Regions from separate parts of the Paenibacillus sp. NPDC056579 genome, predicted to be linked through region 2. Evidence: riboswitches for the same ligand, from Rfam matches in the RefSeq annotation. Region 2 holds a riboswitch; each other region holds the start of a gene.

Region 1 (4,161 bases), on a different contig from region 2:
GACTTATCATGGAGACGTCCGGGACTGACAGCGAGGTAGCCAAAATTATGCCACCTTTGATCATCGATAAGTACTCGTTGCAGCGAGGTTTAGGCATTCTTGGCGATAGCATGGAAGAAGTAGCCGAGTACTACCGAAAAGAGCGAATAAAACTCATATAACGGCAGAACAAGGAGGATTCTCGATATGATCGTAAGGCATTTGGATGAGGTATTAGGTACGGAGCATGATGTGGATACGGCCACTTGGTTCAGCCGGCGTCTGCTGTTGCGTAAGGACGGAGTCGGGTTCTCGCTTCACGATACGACGATGAAGGCTGGAACCGAAACGGATATGTGGTACAAAAATCACATTGAAGCGGTTTACTGCATTGAGGGTGAAGGTGAAATCGATGTTCTGGATGAGAATAAGACCTATCCCGTAACACCAGGCACGTTGTACGTCTTGAATGGCCACGAGAAGCACAGACTGCGAAGCAAGACGGACCTGAGAGTCGTTTGTGTCTTCAATCCCCCTTGCACAGGCAAGGAGGTTCACGATGAGAGCGGAGCTTATCCTCTCGGAGAGCCCGATGCCTATCCGTCGCGAATTCATTCGGAACCGCAAATCCTCGATCGTGTGGATCCGGTGGTGTATAATCACATAATCAATCAACAAGTTATTAATGCATTGCAGCTTTCCGGTTATGAGCAGGACGGATATTTGTTTTTGGAAGAGTTTTTTACTCAAGAAGAAGTTGCCGCCATGCGTGAAGAACTGAAGAAGATTTGGCAGGAAGCGGGCAGTGACAACAACAAACCGGAGGTCATCCGTGAACCCGATAGCGAGGAGGTTCGCTCCGTGTTTGCCGTTCATCGGGATAGCGGGGTATTTCATCAGCTTGCAGTGCACGAAAGGCTTCTTGCGGTCGTTAAGCAAATCCTTGGCAGCGACGTTTATGTTCATCAATCGCGCATTAATTTTAAGCCGGGATTTACAGGAAAAGAGTTTTACTGGCATTCCGATTTTGAAACATGGCACGTAGAGGACGGAATGCCGCGAATGCGGGCGCTAAGCTGCTCTATTGCACTAGAGGACAATTATTTCTTCAACGGTCCGCTCATGGTCATACCGGGATCCCATCGCCACTTCATAGCCTGCACCGGCCAGACTCCCGACGATCACTACAAACAGTCTCTAAGGAAGCAGCAGTATGGCGTGCCTGATCATGACAGCATGCGTTGGTTGACCGAGAAAGGCGGTATTGTCGCTCCTGTCGGCAAAGCAGGCTCCGTGCTGCTGTTCGACTGCAATCTGATGCACGGATCCAGCTCGAACATTTCTCCGATGCCCCGAAGTAATATCTTTCTTGTCTTTAATAGTGTTGAGAATAAGCTGGTAGAGCCCTTCTCCGGCATGAAGCCGCGACCAGGGTTTATCGCATCGCGTGAGGCATGAATTGAAAATCTGATAGTATAGAATTAATAAATTCGAAATAAAATAATATACGAATAGTAGTTCTACTGCTGAGTTCCGATTAACGGAAGCGGGGGAACCATGAAGGACGGGCATGAATCTCGATGCCCGTCTCTTGGGGTGAATCCTTCAAATGCCGGCATGGCCGCATGGAAGGTAGGGCGACTCTCACGTCCGAATCCGACAGCTAACCTCGTAAGCGTCAAACTGGTGAGGCAGCAAACCTTTATAAGCAAGCAGCTATATAGAAATACTCTACAATGCTTATTTTGTTGCCTCCGGAGGGGGGGAACAAATGAACGGATTAAGGTATTTTCTGGGGGAGTGCGTATTGGTATCCGCCCCGAATGAAGCAGGCAAACAGTTTATTAACGAACTGAGGGAGCGAGGAGTCGGTTACTACGCAATAGTTAACAGCCATTCTGGAAAGAAGCGAATGGAAGCAATAGGGGTCAAAAAGATTATATCCGTCGATACATCGGATGGGAACAAGTGGGACGATGCTCCTCATCTTCCGATACGGAAAGTATTTTTATTCGAGGATAGCTTCACCCTGACATGCCGCCTTATTCAATTGTGCAGCAATTGGCGGTTAGAAAGCATTTATGTCATAACAAGACGTAAATATAATAAACAAACTTATAGAGCACTCGGTGCGACACATATCTTTTTTATAAACAAATGCGATGTATCCTTCCTGGTAAATGATATAGATTAGAGATGGTTACAGCAAATAAGCAGCAAACGGCACTGATGAAGTTACTTCATCAGTGTTTATTTATATCGAAAACGATTCTAAGTTATTGTTTTGATTTTCAATGCTTAGCGCTCTATTCAATTCACGGTGGAGGAATGGTACTGGGCAGTCCGGTTCACTTATATAACTATTGGCAGCATTGATTTGTTCATAGATGAAGCTTTAATATTTGCAATACAACTTGCCTAAGTTCGATTGTTCAGGAATAATGAAATTCCTGCAGGAGACATGACAATACCTAATAATACTTTTTTCCCAGTACTTCTGGGCTATTTTTTTTGTTTATAAATAGGTACGTATGTTCTTATATTTGGAGTATTCATGTAAATTGGCCCTCAGAGGATATCCGGGGGCTGTTGTTTTGTTTGTCTAGATGTTGGTACAAACGCCTAAAAAATAGGTCTTTGACTCAGTAACAAACGCGGAGCTTCGCCCATAAGTTGGAATCATGTCGATATCAAAAAAAGTTACTGGAGGTTTTATCAAATGACTAATTTTCAAAATGAGCTTCAGCAGTTGGATGTTTCGCAGTTCCAGGCAACGGAAATGACACCTTGGGATCAGCAAGCTCAGTATTATGCCGGACAGTATCCTAATGGCCAAGTGCCTGTAGATCCTTCTCGCCTTTGTGTCGGATTTTGCGCTGGAGTCTGTGCTGGTTTTTGCGCAGGATTTTGCGGAGTTTTTTGTGCCGGAGTTTGTGGTGGATTTTGCGGCGGGTTCTGCGGAGGCGTTCGCTGCGGGGGCTTCTGTGGCGGCTTTCGTTGTCATAACTGCGCAGGATTTTGTGGCGGCCACCGCTGCCGCTAAGGCTGACACTTTCGTCTCTCATATGATTGAAGTAAACCGATCGCCTCTGCACAGTGCTGTGCAGGGGCGATTTTCTATATCGTAGGTGATGTATGACATGAGGGACAAATAGAAGTACATATAATGTAGAACGAAGATTGAAAATTGTAGAAAAGCGTTTATAGTTAGGAGGGCTGAGATGACAAAATTGACCTCGTCTACGCGCCTTCAGGTAAAGGCGGATACATTTTTTTTGCCGGATCAGAATGACGGCGTCTATTTCCGAAACAACGTTGGCACGTTCCAAATGAAAGGTGAGATGATTGACCGATGGCTTGAAAAGCTCATCCCCATGTTCAACGGGGAGCACACAATGGAGGAATTGACGGACGGGCTATCCGGGCCTTACAGGGACCGAGTGTACGAAATCGCGGAAGTGCTGAGGGAAAAAGGCTTTGCGCGCGATGTGAGCCAGGATTGCCCGCACGTTCTCTCGGAGCAAACGGTCCGCAGGTATGCAGGGCAAATCGCTTTTCTCGACAGCTTCGGCGATTCCGGCGCTTACCGGTTTCAGTGCTACCGGCAGGCTGAAGTGCTCGCGGTCGGCTCCGGCCAGATCTTTTCCGCGCTTGTGTCGTCGCTGCTTGAGTCGGGCCTTACTCGGTTTCGAATGCTGATTACGGATTCGCTGCCGACGGATCGGCATCGGCTGACGGCTTTGGCGGAGCACGCCCGCTTGACGGATCCCGAGGTGGTGATCGAGGAAGCTGTACTGTCGAACAAGAATGCCGACGGTTGGAGGGAAGCCGTGCGCCCGTACCAAGCGGTCCTCTATGTGTCTGAGCAGGGTGATTGCGAGGAGCTGCAGCTTCTTCATAAGGCATGCCAAGCGGAACGCAAAACGCTGCTTCCTGCCGTGAGACTGCATCAGGCCGGCATCGCGGGCCCTATCCTGCAGCCGGAGAGCACGGTCAGTTGGGAATCGGCGTGGAGGCGCATCCACAAGTCTCAAGTGTTCAAAGATCCGGAGAGGTTTGCCTTCTCCTCAACGGCGGGGGCGCTGCTCGCGAATGTGATTGTTTTCGAGCTGTTAAAGACTCTGACGGGAGCTGCCGAGCCGGAGCAGAGAAACTCACTGTATCTGCTTGATTTGGAGACAT
Region 2 (4,161 bases):
CCAGGTCATCCCTTTAGGGTCTTTCAGACCGATCAGGGCGAATATCGGCTTTTCAATGAAGGAGAACCATTTATCGGTTCCGTTCGCTTCATTCCGAAATACGTTATACAGGTACGTGCCCAAAGGCTTAACAAGCAGTACCAGGATTACTATCACGACGGCAATTTGCAAGATGCCCATAGCTCAAAAAAGCCTCCTTAGGTTGCTCCTAAAATTTTTCAGGATAGATCAGCGCATACACAAGATATAGAAAGATAAACAAAGTAAAAATCGCAACGACTATCATTTTCGCTCACTCTCCGGTTCCTGAATCACTCTGCCGCACCAGGATAAAAAACCGCTGAACAGTGCGTAAGTGACGGCCAGCGTCAATACCATATACAGATCCAACATCGGTATCCCTCCAAAGCTTTCAATAGTAAGGTAAGGCATTCCCCGCATTCCGGTCTCAGCCTCCAGTTAAGGCTCTACTATTCCGGCCGCTGCGAGGCTAGCAAGAAAGATACATCGTGACTATTCGTATGAATCACAAAGCTGGCTCCAAGAGCTCTATAAATCAGCCTGGGATTGACGGAATGCGTAATGACGTAAATCGGCTCCGAGGTCCACATATGGCACACCCGGATATAGCGGCAGCACAAGTTCAGGCTGCTTTCGAACAAGTACACTTTACCTACGGGAAGCTCGGGCATCGCCCATGTTCTCTCCTCGGTAGTATCTACCAGAATAAAATGCTTTACTCCGATTTCCTCCAGCCTCGCTGCTTCCGACTTGCTGTTGACAAGTGCTGCGAAAGGAAGCTTCTGCAGCATTAATTTGCGGATGAAGGCTTCGCCTGTTTTGTTCGAGGCTGCAACCAGAATGAACTGCTGGCGTTGTTCCATACGACTCCTCCTACTTCGGTCAGAAAGAGAAGGCAACAAAAAAGAAGCCTGCAGGCTAGAGAAGAACTCTTCCCGTGGCTTCTTAAGGCACAGTGAATGAACCGTGTCTTATCGCACGACAATCGTTGCCTCTCTCGATACGCTTACGAGGTTAGCTGCCGGATTCGGGCGTGAGAGTCGCCCTACACGAGAGCATGCGCTAGCCTGCTCCTGTGATTCACCCCAATGGAAGCCCGATGGAAAAGTAGCTTTCGAGCTTCCGGTGGTTCCCCCGTTCCTTCCTATGAAGGACTCAGCGAAAAAGATGCAAAATATGGTTGGAAAACATCATGTTTGTACTTTCGGACAGAAAAAAGCCACAGAGGTCTAAGCCCTGTGGTCGCCGGTTCCGATCACAAGCTTCATCATCCTCTCTTCTTTGACAGCCCATATGCCTATTAAAAGGATAAGATAGCTGCCTTTCCAACGCTTACGAGGTTAGCTGCCGGATTCGGGCGGTGAGAGTCGCCCTACCCATGAGCATTTTGTGAAAAATTCTCATAGGATTCACCCCAGTGTCGACGTATCGGCAGCTCTCACACCGCCTTAACGCAACACGATTTTTGGTTCCCCCGCTTTCCTTGTGTCACAATATATAGGACAAAAGGAAACTCAGCGATTCGATAGTGGAAACTTTGTATGTCGATTCATGAGTTGAATCATACGCCGGACGCTTGTTACTGTAAAGAAACCCTGCATGCGAAATGGGGAACTTAAGGGGGATTCATGCGGCAAACAAGAATCAGATCTCGAAAATTCTCCATATAGCTTCGTTTATCTTGCGTTTTCTCCAAAAATGTGAGAATCAGCGAATAATGAAGCATTCGGAACGATATTCGCTGTCTTATCCCAATGATTTCGTTTTCATGTGCAATTCCCGTCAAAATATTGGAAATAATCGCCGGATTCCGGTTTTACATTACTTGGGTTTGGGAGTAAGATTCATTTCAACAACAGCATAATGCAAGCTTTAACGTTGAACTCCCGAATAGGGGAAGCGGGGGAACCAATCGAAGCCGCAGCAAGCAGCTTCAAGGGGTGAATCTTGGGACATTAGCTTCTATTGTTCCTGAGTAGGACACTCTCAAGTCCGAATCCGACAGCTAACCTCGTAAACGTGATTGAGAGAGAACCGCGACCGCAAGCTTATTTTACTGTGTAAAGAAGCCCGGAAGCAGAGTTTCTCTGCTCCTGAGGCTTTTTTGTGCTGTTCTATCCTAAAACTATAAGAGGAGATATGCCGTCATGATGAAATTATCGGATCCATTACCCCGTATGGGTGAACAAGAGGTATCTGAGTTCAAAATCGGCCATATGGAATTGTTTCGCTTTGATTGTAAATGGATTGAAAACCGGATTCAGACGGATTGCCGCGACTGTACATGCGGCTTGCTCAAGCTGTCCAGCGGCAGTGTATCCGGCTGGGCCGAATATATGGTTCCGGCATCAGAGAGGGCTACAGGCGACTTCGCCCGGTGGGCTTCCGTATTTACAATGCTGAAAGGCCTTACCATTCCTGAAGCATTACGCTACATCCAGAGCAGGAACGAGTCCTGGGGACCGATAAGAAGAGCTTTGGCGGAAACCGCCTTATCCGATCTCGCGGACCACTTGCACAATCCGTCGAGGCTGCACGAGCAGCAAGACCGGTCGCTGGAACGCGCCTTCTTGATTGAACGCTCGCAGGCTTATTTCGGATATTAAGGCTTGAGAAACCGGAGGAATCCGCCTCAATGAGCCTTCTGTTCGCAGCACTTTGCTTATCGGTGTTCATTGGGAAAGAATTGACTGGAGGTATATATGATAAAAGCAATTGTCACGGATGTACGACCGCATCAGCCGAAAAAATGCGCAGGCTGCGTTTGGGGAAGGTGGGACGGAATTAAGCAATATTGCTCCAGGGTCAACTGCATCAAGCGGATGAAAGCAGAGAAGAAGTAAGACGTGTCCATAAAATTCTGTTTTAATTTGGAAATTCCCTGTGATAAAATAGCGGTGTTTGCGGATGTTTCTATATATAGAAGCTCCGTAGAACCCGATTGCGAGGAAAGAAGGGCTCCGCCTTTCCGATCAGTCGGATTTATATTACGGGGGGCGTAGGGAAAGCCGATGAAATCTCGCTTGGTGCATGAAAATGAAACTACATTGTACACGGTTTGTGTAATCATCAGTATCTTAATTTATGTCAGTTTGATCGTATCCATTATAGGCATTGTGTACATCTTGATCGGATTGGCTGTCGCGCTTCTATTGCATGGGCTTATGGTTGCGGGGATCCGCAGCTCAGGAGTCAAATTAACGGAGCGGCAGTTTCCGATTGTTTATGAGAAAGTGCAGCAGCTAAGCAGCAGTATGGGTCTCAAAAACGCTCCGGACGTGTTCATCGTCCAGTCCGGCGGGATCTTAAACGCGTTTGCGACGCGGTTTTTCGGACGCAGCTTTGTCGTGCTTTATTCCGATATTTTCGAGCTGATCGAGCAGGGCAACGACGAGGAATTAACCTTCGTCATAGCCCATGAGCTGGCTCATCTGCAGCGCAAGCATGTGTCGAAGCAGATGCTGATTTTTCCCGCAATGTGGATCCCATTCCTGGGCAACGCCTATTCCAGAGCATGCGAGTATACGTGCGACCGTATTGCGACGGCTTACACAGGCAATGCGAATGCGGCCATTCGCGCATTGACGGTGCTCGCGGTCGGCAAGCAGCTGTTTAACCGGATCAACATCCCGGATTATTTGGAGGAAAGCCGCCGGGAGCGAGGGTTTTTCATCGCATGGTACGAGCTGCTGTCGACGCATCCTCCGCTTCCGAAGCGGATTACGGAAATATGGCAGTTCCATGCCCATCCTCAGCTGTTTGGATACGAGACCAGCCGCTTTGAGGCGATGGAACCGCCTTCTTCCATAACCTTGTAAAGGGATTCGTCTCCGGCATAAAACACCTCCTTTTGTCTCATAGTAAGCAGGAAGGTTATGAAGACATGAGGAGGTACACGACCATGGCGAAATATGACTCCAGCCTGCAATCGCAAAACCCGATTTCCCAGGCGCAAAATTCCGTCAATACGGCTCACAACGCGGTGACGCAAGCGCAAAGCCATCCGAGCGAGCAGCTGATTGAGCAAGCCGAAACGGCCGTAGAACGTGCAGAGCGTGCGATCGAACAGGCCAGCTTCAGCCATAACCAGAAGGCAGTGGACGAAGCAAGGGCTGATCTGGCGGAGGACCAGGCAGCTTT
Region 3 (4,161 bases), on a different contig from region 2:
ATCCGTTCAATTCGGGGGAGACGATGCGCCGGCCGGGGCCGATCGTCCGGTGCAGCCATGCAACAGCCCAGCCGATAAGGGCGGGCAGTACGATGTAAAACAGGCCTACTGCCGTTATTGCCGTGCTGCCCAAATCGAGCAGCGACAATCCCATCAAGATGCTGTCCATAGCCGCATGGGCGAGCATGACGGTCAGGAAGCCGTATTTCAAGAAGGCGTAGCCGAAGATGATCCCAATAATCGTTACCTCGATAAAGCGTGTGTAAACGGGATAAATCGGGTACTGGGTATGGCTCAGCGCCCAGATCATGCTCGGGAGCAGCACCGCGGCGAACCGGTTGCGCGTCAGCTTCATGAAGAAGGCGATGCCGAACAGCCGGTATACAGCTTCCTCGGAAATCGCGGCAGCCCATGCCATCAGCGGGAAAAAGGCGGGCGCTGCCATGTTGAGCACCGAGTCGGACGGGTCATTGACCGCCCATACGTCGAAGTATTCTCCTGCAACAAAGAACAGGCTTTGCTGGATTCCGAGGATGAACAAGCATAGCAGGTAGCCTCTGCTCGTTGCGACAGCCATTTGATGGCCGAACGTGGCGTCCTTCCACACGGGCCATGTCACCCAACCTAACCGCTGCCACATGTAGCGGCCGGACAAGAAGGAAAAGTAGACGCTAACAGCCATCAACGCGATGAACACATTAAGGAACCACAGGTTGAACATCGCTTCCCATTGGGAAGGGCCTTCGGAATGCATCGTCCGGAAGGCAGGCACCATATTGAAGTTATTGCCGATATAAATGGCCAAGAATACAAAGGTCATAAACAGTCCGCGTCGGAACGTGATTTCTTTGCGGTATCGGATCACGATAATGAAGGCGGCTACAGCCATAATCAAGGAAACGCCCATACTGATGCGGGTCATGAAGGAAGCATTGTCATTTTGCTTCTCCTGCCACTCTGCGAAGGAAGCTGGGATGCTGAACGCGGGATGGAAGGAGACGACTTTGCCGCCGGCTACGGCGAGCTGCAATTGCAGAGTGGATTCTCCAATCTTCTTGTCGATGCTTTCATAGATGATTTCTGCGCCCCAAACTCCCTCGCTCCGACGGTCTTGAGGCGTTTGCTCTAGCCGGGTAAACTCGCCGATCGAGTAGCCTTGTTCTTTGATCGTCTGCTCGATCAAAGCCCGGGTATCGGCCGAGCCCGAAGCGACGGTCTGCTGCTTGGCCGACGGGGAGGTGTAGGCGTTCCATCCGAGAATATGCAAATTGGTGAAATTGACGTCAATGTAGTAGGTGGTTCGAGATGCGGGGTCATTGATCTCAACCTCGAAATAATCGATCGGATAGTCGGCAAACCGTTTCAAATAGTCGTCCAGCAGCTGCTCCTTTTGCAAATAGCCGCTTCGTTCCGTATGGGATTGAAACAGGGTGCTTGTACGATAATCGGGCGATAAGGAGAAGCGCTCCCGGACAAATCGAACGGCCGCCTCTGCCGCGGCCTGCTTCGTTACGGAGGGCTGCTGAGAGCCCAGATCGGGTTCATTCCTTGCATGCTGCAGCCATAGGGACCCCAGAGCTACCGATACGTATAACAAAATACCTATAAGGGCCAGCTTCAACAGGGAGGATTCGAAATAACGTTTCAGCATGGAATAACTCCTTGGATTGGAATGGATGCCGCTTAACAAAGGATACGGATATCAAGTTTATACATTGTATTCCATAAACTTAGCATACATGCCCACCGAAAATCCAATGATTAGAAGCGTTAGGACGGGCAAAACGGTGAAAAGCAGAGCGATAATAGGGTCCGCAGTAAATCCGCCAATGTTATATTCGAATAATTCGTCAATTTCGAGCAAAAGTGACTTTGTGCTTCCCGGGAAAGAGGATTATAATTCTTATCAATTGAATAAAGCCGAATTTCTTATTGAAAACGGGGGAACCATGTGTAGTAAGGGGTGAATTCGTTTCCACTTCAGTAGTGGTACGATAGGATACCTGTACATCCGAATCCGACAGCTAACCTCGTAGGCTTATGACAGGAACCTGTAGACATTGGGTTTCCCGTGTCTTTTTTTGTTGTCTGAAAATCATGATGAGGTGAAAGATGAAAGCAACAGCAAGGAAATTTGAGCTAACCCCGCCGCAAATACTGGTCATCGGCTTTGCAGCGATTATTCTGATCGGGGCTACGCTGCTATCCCTGCCTATAGCTTCGGCTACGGGACGGCCGCTGCCTTTTCTGGATGCATTGTTCACGGCGACCTCAGCTACTTGCGTAACCGGACTGGTCGTAGTCGATACCGGCACTTTTTTTACGAAATTCGGGCAGATCGTCATTATCGTGTTGATTCAAGTCGGCGGTCTTGGCTTCATGACCATGGCGACGCTGTTTGCTTTTGCGCTGAAAAAAAGGATTTCGCTTAAAGAGAGGCTGATCCTTCAGGAAGCGATGAACCAAGGGAGCATGGAAGGCATTGTCCGCCTGATCCGCAAAGTGATCCAATATTCTCTTACCATAGAATTGGTTGCGGCGATTTTGTTCTCCATTCGCTGGTCATTCGATTTGGGACCGGCCAAAGGGATCTATTTCGGGATATGGCACGCGATTTCGTTTTTCAACAACGCAGGGTTCGATCTGTTCGGGTCGGTCTCCGGGCCGTTCAGCAGCTTGACCTCGTATGTGGACGATCCGCTGGTCAATGTCGTATCCATGGGATTGATTATTTTGGGCGGCATCGGCTTCGTGGTGATGTCGGATGTTATGGACTACAAACGGCATAAACGGCTGTCGCTGCATTCCAAAGTGGTGCTTAGCGCGACCGGTGCGCTTATATTGGTGGGTGCTCTAGTTATTTTCATCTTTGAGTTCACCAATCCGAAAACGTTGGGACCGTTGACTTGGAGCGGCAAAGTTTTGGGTTCGTTCTTCCAATCGGTAACACCGAGAACGGCGGGAGCCAATACGCTCGATTTGGCGGGCTTGCGGCAGGCCAGCCAATTTTTCATCATCATTCTGATGTTTATCGGGGCGTCACCTGGATCGACGGGAGGCGGGATCAAGACTACCACCTTCACAACGCTGATCGGTGCCATCATAGCGATGATACGGGGCAAGGAGGATATTGTCCTGTTCCATTACCGGCTGGGTAAAGACCGGATATTGAAAGCCATTACGCTGACGATGATCGCATTATTCCTCGTTATTGCTGTGGCGATGATTTTGTCTACAACGGAGGATCATCCGTTCCTAATGATCTTGTTCGAGGTGACGTCCGCTTTCGGAACCGTCGGCTTGACCATGGGCTTGACGACCGATCTGAGCGTGGTCGGGAAAATATTGATTGCACTTATGATGTTTGTCGGCCGTCTGGGACCGTTGACGTTGGCTTACGCGTTGGGACCTAAGGCGGAGAAGGAGCTATACAGATACCCGGAAGGGAAAATCACCATTGGATAGGGGAACCGTAAATGAAACGTAGTCAGTACGCAGTTATCGGGTTGGGGAGATTCGGATCCAGTCTGGCGCAGGAATTGATCAATCTGGGTTATGAGGTTTTGGGAATCGATAAGGATGAAGAAGCGGTCGAGGAAATGAGCAATATTTTGACGCACGTCGTCGTTGCCGATTCTACCGATGAAGAGGTGCTTCGGGCGTTGGGCATCCGCAATTTCGACTGTGCCATCGTCTCCATCGGAGACGACATTCAATCGAGCATTTTGACTGCTATTTTACTGAAGGATATCGGCGTGAAAATGGTGGTCACCAAGGCGCTGTCCGAGCTTCACGGCAAGGTGCTGAACAAGATCGGGGTCGACCGGGTGATTTATCCGGAGCGGGATATGGGCATCCGTGTCGCTCACCAGCTTGTGTCGCCCAATTTGCTCGATTACATCGAGCTGTCGAAGGACTACACGATCGCCGAGCTTGTCGTGCCAAGGCGTCTCGCAGGCCGCTCCTTGAGAGAGCTTGACCCTCGCGCCAAGTACGGATGCAGTGTCGTGGCGATCAACAAGCAGCACGGCGTAATCATTGCGCCGACGGCGAGCGATACGTTAGAGGAAAAGGATGTTATGGTTATTATCGGAACGAACGATCAAATCGAGCTGTTCCAAAATGAAGTTATCGGACGGGTAACCGCGTAGGTTAATCAAG

Evidence for each region. A riboswitch is a leader RNA that binds a small molecule or an ion and turns the genes downstream of it on or off. The one in region 2 is predicted to bind cyclic di-AMP.
Region 1: linked by a shared signal. The riboswitch ahead of ACFQ88_RS19610 (hypothetical protein) and the one ahead of ACFQ88_RS27860 (hypothetical protein) in region 2 are both predicted to bind cyclic di-AMP.
Region 3: linked by a shared signal. The riboswitch ahead of ACFQ88_RS35125 (TrkH family potassium uptake protein) and the one ahead of ACFQ88_RS27860 (hypothetical protein) in region 2 are both predicted to bind cyclic di-AMP.

What each region holds. Positions count from the first base shown of each region.
Region 1 covers NZ_JBHTVD010000004.1:628,236-632,396, forward strand. The annotation lists gene ectB (diaminobutyrate--2-oxoglutarate transaminase) at 1-161, shown strand, start outside; partial or broken gene ACFQ88_RS19600 (ectoine synthase) at 187-567, shown strand; gene thpD (ectoine hydroxylase) at 589-1,437, shown strand; cyclic di-AMP (ydaO/yuaA leader) riboswitch at 1,494-1,672, shown strand; gene ACFQ88_RS19610 (hypothetical protein) at 1,751-2,173, shown strand; gene ACFQ88_RS19615 (putative thiazole-containing bacteriocin maturation protein) at 3,201-4,161, shown strand, end outside.
Region 2 covers NZ_JBHTVD010000008.1:238,502-242,662, forward strand. The annotation lists gene kdpA (potassium-transporting ATPase subunit KdpA) at 1-180, opposite strand, end outside; gene ACFQ88_RS27850 (potassium-transporting ATPase subunit F) at 209-286, opposite strand; gene ACFQ88_RS27855 (hypothetical protein) at 471-884, opposite strand; cyclic di-AMP (ydaO/yuaA leader) riboswitch at 1,009-1,192, opposite strand; cyclic di-AMP (ydaO/yuaA leader) riboswitch at 1,336-1,551, opposite strand; cyclic di-AMP (ydaO/yuaA leader) riboswitch at 1,888-2,056, shown strand; gene ACFQ88_RS27860 (hypothetical protein) at 2,169-2,627, shown strand; gene ACFQ88_RS27865 (M48 family metallopeptidase) at 3,033-3,839, shown strand; gene ACFQ88_RS27870 (hypothetical protein) at 3,923-4,161, shown strand, end outside.
Region 3 covers NZ_JBHTVD010000015.1:36,329-40,489, reverse strand. The annotation lists gene ACFQ88_RS35130 (CPBP family intramembrane glutamic endopeptidase) at 1-1,651, opposite strand, end outside; cyclic di-AMP (ydaO/yuaA leader) riboswitch at 1,909-2,054, shown strand; gene ACFQ88_RS35125 (TrkH family potassium uptake protein) at 2,113-3,465, shown strand; gene ACFQ88_RS35120 (potassium channel family protein) at 3,477-4,151, shown strand.